Regions from separate parts of the Ferdinandcohnia sp. SAFN-114 genome, predicted to be linked through region 1. Evidence: a T-box and tRNA genes for the amino acid it is inferred to sense, from the RefSeq annotation. Region 1 holds a T-box; the other holds one or more tRNA genes.
What was found. A T-box is a leader RNA that pairs with one kind of tRNA and senses whether it is charged. The one in region 1 lies ahead of ACR65M_RS00485 (valine--tRNA ligase), so its partner is inferred to be a tRNA-Val.
Positions count from the first base shown of each region.

Region 2: it encodes a tRNA-Val, which carries the amino acid that the T-box ahead of ACR65M_RS00485 (valine--tRNA ligase) is inferred to sense. The anticodon was not compared.

Region 1 is NZ_JBPFDQ010000001.1:100,974-104,399, reverse strand. Features, by position in the region: gene ysxE (spore coat protein YsxE) at 1-797, shown strand, start outside; gene ACR65M_RS00490 (YszA family small membrane protein) at 811-1,005, opposite strand; T-box leader at 1,220-1,446, shown strand; gene ACR65M_RS00485 (valine--tRNA ligase) at 1,615-3,426, shown strand, end outside.
Region 2 is NZ_JBPFDQ010000119.1:5,279-8,704, reverse strand. Features, by position in the region: gene sstT (serine/threonine transporter SstT) at 1-115, shown strand, start outside; gene ACR65M_RS24510 (DUF3231 family protein) at 186-1,196, opposite strand; tRNA gene ACR65M_RS24505 (tRNA-Val) at 1,332-1,404, opposite strand; cyclic di-AMP (ydaO/yuaA leader) riboswitch at 1,617-1,767, shown strand; gene ACR65M_RS24500 (dicarboxylate/amino acid:cation symporter) at 1,914-3,143, shown strand; gene ACR65M_RS24495 (alpha/beta hydrolase) at 3,256-3,426, shown strand, end outside.

The DNA.
Region 1 (3,426 bases):
ATAACCATAAATTCCACTACCTAATGCCTTGGTTAAAAACTGCGACCATCGAACATCGTGGAGAACATTATCATTCCTTTTTTAAAGAAATTGCTAGAATTCACTTAACAACTGCAAGAAAAATACAAATGAACGATGAAACTGAGATTACAAGGCATTATGAATCAATCGTTAAGAAATGGGATGAGCGGAATCAATTACTAGAAGGTTTTGTAGAAAGTGCCGAACAAAAATGGTATATGTCTCCATTTGAACTTCAATTCTGTACGTATTTTTATGAAGTAAGTCTAGCAGCCTCATTTGCAAGATCACAACTCGATAAATGGCATGAGTTAATGAAAGGAGAAAAAGCATACCGTACCGCATTAACACTTAATCATTTTTCAGATACACATTTTTTATATGATGACAGTGGAAGGGGCTATCTATCAAATTTTGAAAGGGCAGGGTATGCCAGCCCTACCAATGATTTAGTAAGCCTCTATTTTCGAATATTAAAGACTTATCCGACTTTGTGTACAGATTGTCTTGAATGGTTTGAAACCTATCAAAGCCGTTTTCCATTACGTGAAGAAGAGTTCTATCTCTTTCTAAGCCATTTGACTTTCCCTGAGCCAATCTATAAATGTCTTCGAAATTACATGGATAATAAACGGAAGAAATCAGAGCTAGAACATGTCCAAGTTTTACAACGAGCCTATTGGTTGACTAAAAATATTGAATTTGTTTCAGTGAAACTGTTGGAAGCTGAACAAAAAAGAAAAGAACAAGAGGAAGAAGAATCCCATACGGAATAAAGTATGGGATTTTTTAGATCATGTCGAGGTAAAATGCAACTGCGAGTAAAATTAATATGGCCAAAAAGAGCACATCAAATGAGGTGGGTATAAATATAGTTCGAACCGCTTGAACAATGGTGATGGGGATGATAAATTGGTGACAAACATCTCTACATTGTCGTAGCCAATGAGGATAAGAGTATTTTCTAAATCGTCGTCTTCTCATGCTTTATCTCTCCCTTCAAAGAAATCCTATAACTAAACTATGCTTGGAAAAGCAGAAAAGTTCCTGTCAATTCAGATTGAAAATTTTGTAACAAATTAACTTAAAGAGAATAAAGTATAAAAAACTTGGCTACCCTTATTGACAATACCTATTGAAATTCAACAAAATAAGTAGTAAAATTCTTTAAAGAACTTAACTTACATCCCCATAATGAGTACATACGATGACAGGGAAGAGTACATTGTGAACACCTTCAGAGAGAGAAATCATTAGCTGTGAGATTTCTTAGGAACGTAACGATGGAAGGTCACCCTTAAGTAGCTTTTATGAAATGAAGTAGTAAAAGCCGGTGAAAAGCCGTTATCTTTTTTTGAGAGCATAGATACGTTTTTTATCTATGAAAAAAGGTGGTACCGCGAATAGACTCCATTCGTCCTTTTATTAGGATGAATGGAGTTTTTTTATTTATTCAGCCGAAGCTGAAAAATAAGCCTCCGGCGGATGTCACAGATTTTCAAAAGAAACTTTTCGAGCAAGCTCGAAAAAATCTGGACGGCAAATACGCCAAGGCGCATTTGATTTTGTTTATTAGTTTAAGGAGGAACTCAAATGGAAGGTAATGAAAAGACTTTATCAACTAAGTATGATCCGCAAGCCATTGAAGCGGGGCGCTATCAATATTGGTTAGAGGGTAAATTTTTTGAAGCAAAAGATGATGCTGAGAAAAAACCTTATACGATTGTCATTCCACCACCAAACGTAACTGGTAAGTTACATCTAGGTCATGCGTGGGATACAACCTTACAGGATATACTTACTCGTATTAAAAGAATGCAAGGCTATGATGTGTTATGGTTACCGGGAATGGACCATGCTGGTATTGCAACCCAAGCAAAGGTCGAGGCTAAGCTACGTGAAGAAGGAAAATCTCGCTATGACCTAGGGCGAGAAAAGTTTGTAGAAGAGACATGGAAGTGGAAGGAAGAGTATGCGAGCCATATTCGTGAACAATGGTCTAAACTAGGTCTTGGACTTGATTATTCCAGAGAACGTTTCACTCTTGATGAAGGACTTTCTAAGGCGGTACGTGAAGTATTCGTTACCTTATATAAAAAAGGTCTAATTTACCGCGGTGAATATATCATCAACTGGGACCCAGCTACAAAAACAGCTCTATCTGACATTGAAGTAATTTATAAGGATGTTCAGGGTGCATTTTATCATCTGCGTTATCCGTTAGCAGATGGAAGCGGATCTATTGAGATTGCTACGACTCGACCAGAAACAATGCTAGGTGACACAGCAATTGCTGTTCATCCAGAAGATGAGCGTTTCAAGCATTTAATCGGTAAAACGGTTATTCTCCCAATCGTTGGTAGAGAAATTCCGATTGTGGCAGATGATTATGTTGATATGGAATTTGGATCAGGTGCAGTTAAGATTACACCGGCACATGACCCGAATGACTTTGAAGTAGGAAATCGTCACAATCTTGAGCGTGTTTTAGTTATGAATGAAGATGGAACCATGAATGTAAACGCTGGTAAATACCAAGGAATGGATCGCTTTGAATGCCGAAAACAAATTGTTAAAGATCTTCAAGAAGAAGGCGTGCTATTTAATATTGAAGAGCATCTCCATTCAGTAGGTCACAGTGAGCGAAGCGGTGCTGTAGTTGAGCCATACCTATCCACACAATGGTTTGTAAAAATGCAACCATTAGCAGATGAGGCAATTAAGCTTCAATCACAAGAGGAGAAAGTAAATTTTGTTCCGGAACGATTTGAAAAAACATACTTGCGCTGGATGGAAAACATCCGTGACTGGTGTATTTCACGACAATTATGGTGGGGGCATCGAATTCCAGCATGGTACCATAAAGAAACAGGTGAGGTTTATGTTGACCATGAGCCACCAAGTGATATCGAAAACTGGGAGCAGGACAATGATGTTTTAGATACTTGGTTCAGTTCTGCCTTATGGCCATTCTCCACAATGGGCTGGCCAGATAAGGAAGCAGCCGATTTTAAACGCTATTACCCTACAGATGCTCTTGTAACTGGCTATGATATCATCTTCTTCTGGGTTTCAAGAATGATTTTCCAAGGACTAGAATTTACAGGAAAACGGCCATTTAAAGATGTTCTGATTCACGGTCTGGTACGTGATGCGGAAGGCCGTAAAATGAGTAAGTCACTCGGAAATGGTGTGGACCCAATGGATGTTATCGCCCAATATGGCGCCGATTCATTACGTTACTTCTTATCTACTGGAAGTTCACCTGGTCAAGATTTACGCTTTAGTATGGAAAAAGTTGAAGCAACTTGGAACTTTGCCAATAAGATCTGGAATGCGTCACGTTTCGCATTAATGAATATGGGTGACATGAAGTTCGAAGATATTGACTTTAGTGGTGAAAAA
Region 2 (3,426 bases), on a different contig from region 1:
ACAAGACTCTTGTGAAACTGCTCTTAACTCATCATCGGACGTACTTTTCACTGCAACTGCTGAATATGCTAAGAAACGTAAAGAAAAGAAGAATGTTACGGTTAAGTCGGCTTAATCCTTTATTTAAACATATTAATAAACACAATAAGACAAAGGGACTGATACGTTCTCTTTGTCTTTTTTTATCAAGATTGTTTTTTAATAATTTTTTCTCTGTTATCTGTTTGTGGAGGCTCCTCCAACCACCCATGTTTAATCATAATATTTGCCCCATCCTCAGCGTACATCGAAATTTCTGGAATTAATGATGCATATCTAAATCCTATATCTCTCCTTGGACTAGCCGCCATGGCCATTCCGAAATTCCCAATCCCCGCTGCAATCATAGCTGACACATGAAACATAATAAGTTTATCAGAGAAAACACTCGCATTACTATCTGTAACAGCTGAATCCCAACTCATTGGAGCAGGAAGATCCTCTTTGATTAAAAAGTCGCTAAAAAGTTCTATATATTTTTGCGAAAGTTTCTTTCCTCTTACTAAGAATTTTTTTACATCATCACCTTTTGCAGTTTGTGCAAATCCTGTCATCAGTACCTTACCAATCGCATTGGTCTGTATATTTAAAAATAAATGACTAATTTCAATAGAGGTTAGTGCTCTTTTCTTCCCCATGAAACCAGCTAAAAAATGCTGTTTCTCTACAAAATCAACCTTGTCGGGAATAGATATATACGGAGGTCTTACATATATTCCTTGTTTTAACATTAATTCACGTGTTTGGTCCTGCAATTCAACACCTAAATTTAATACCCGCTTATGAAAAGCAATTACATCGGGCCGTGTCGCAAGGCCCAGTGCTCCACTACTACCTGCCATTCCGAGAATAGACATTTGCCTTAGGTACATTAATACGAAAGTATCAGAAAATAGTCTAGGAGCTTTAAAATCTACATCCTGTTCTGTAAATCCTAATGGGATAGGAAATTCTTCTTTTTCAAAAATTTCACGTACAATTTTTTGGTTTTCTTTAGATGCTTCCAGTGTATATTCAATAATTGGACGTACTTCCTCATCTTCAACTTTATCTAAAAAATACAAATTAACACATTCAGCTAACGTATCGTTTATGTATTGTGTCCATAAGCTCGACATCTCCGCAGCTGTTAGACGAATCTTGTTTTTATCCTCCATGTGAACGACCAACCTCCCAGTCTAGTCCTAACAAGGATACTTTCTCCAAAAACGGATAAAATTATTATAATTATTATCCAAAGTCTAAAAATAAACGCAAAAAAATCACTTGAGAAAACTCAAGTGATCTCATGATGATTCCGAGAGGGCTCGAACCTCCGACCCCTACCCTGTCAAGGTAGTGCTCTCCCAGCTGAGCTACGGAATCACTATATGAATAATTCATAATATACATCCGTTTTGAGTGTTTGTCAATTAAATTCTAGTCATTTTATCGTGAATACATAATTTTGTGGTTTTTGCTATTTGTCGTTCACTATTTTCCTATGAAAATATTAACATCGTAAAAACCATAAATATATGTTATTATTGACATATATTCATTTTATTTGTATAAATATAATATCAAGGCAAAGTACAATTTAATAGTCGCTGAATTCCCATTTTTGGGAAACGGGGGAACCATAAACGTGCAAAAGAGCACACGGGGTGAATCCTTTTTTATAAAGGTAGGAGATACTCTTCATCCGAATCCGACAGCTAACCTCGTAAGCATTTGGAGAGAGCATTGTTGCGCAATTTTATCGATAAGCCACGAGCCACACTCTCGTGGTTTTTTGTGTCTTACGAAAAGAATGCTGTTCTTCGACATGCGCATTCCCATTTGTTTTGCCAAAAAAAGAAAACACTTTCAATACAACTTAGAGGAGGTTTTTTATGTCATTAACTAAAAAGATTTTATTAGGTTTAGGTCTTGGTGCACTTGTAGGTCTTATCTTAAACGTAACGTCACCTTCCATTTTTGAACTTGCGAATACGTGGTTATTCGTACCACTTGGTCAAATTTTCTTGAATTTAATTAAAATGCTTGTTGTTCCAATTGTCTTAGTTTCTATTACTCTAGGAGTTACAGGCCTTGGTGATCCTAAGAAACTCGGAAGAATTGGTGCCAAAACGATCACTTATTTTTTAGCAACAACAACGATAGCGATTACAATTGCTATCGCGCTAGCTTCCATTTTCAAGCCTGGCGCTGGTGGAGCCTTTGATACGCAAGGGGCTACTTATGAAGGGGCAACTGAAGCTCCTCCATTTATGGAAACACTAATTGGAATTATCCCGACAAATCCATTTACGTCAATGACTGATGGAAATATGCTTCAAATTATTGCATTTGCTATTTTTATAGGTTTTGCTCTAACCGTGTTAGGCGAAAAAACAAAAGGTATTGTTAATTTATTTGAGCAAGCAAATGAAGTGTTAATGTATCTTGTTAATCTTGTAATGAAGACGGCTCCATATGGTACGTTCGGCTTAATAGCGACTGCTATTGGTGGCCAAGGGTATGCTGCAATTAAAGCCATGCTTGCTTACTTCTTAATTGTACTTGCCGCTTTACTTGTTCACGCAGCCATTACTTATGGTGGTACGATTGCAGTATTGGCAAAACGAAACCCTATTGAGTTTTTCAAAGGTTTTGCACCTGCGATGACGGTTGCTTTTAGTACATCAAGTAGTAGTGCCACTCTTCCTGTATCTATGGATACTGCACAAAAAAATCTAAAGGTTCCTGAACCAATTAGTAGCTTTGTTCAACCATTAGGTGCGACTATCAATATGGACGGTACAGCTATTATGCAAGGTGTTGCCACCATCTTCATTGCACAGGTATACGGATTTGATCTAACGTTTACGCAAATTATTATGGTTATCCTAACAGCTGTGCTTGCAAGTGTAGGTACCGCTGGTGTTCCTGGTGTTGGTTTAATCATGCTTGCCATGGTTCTAAATCAAGTTGGTTTGCCACCAGAAGGTATCGGTTTAATTATTGGTATTGATCGATTACTTGATATGACACGTACTGCTATTAATATCACAGGTGATGCAGCGTGTGCTGTATATGTTGCAGAATCTGAAAAGAAACATACGGATGAAGCAGCCGCTTAATGCGTAATATGTACCGAAAGCGACAGGAAGTTTTTCCTGTCGCTTTCCTATTTTTCAAGCGTTATAATAATGATGCAGATTAACTTAATCGATTGTTTGGAGGTTTAAAAAGATGACGATTAATAAAAGCACTGTTAGGGAAATGACTATACATAGTAAGCTTTTAAATGAAGAACTTGAGCTTATCGTTTATTTGCCTGCCACCTTTTCCCCTCTCTATAAATATAATGTTCTCATCGCTCAGGATGGGCGCGATTATTTTAATCTTGGCAGGGTTGCGAGA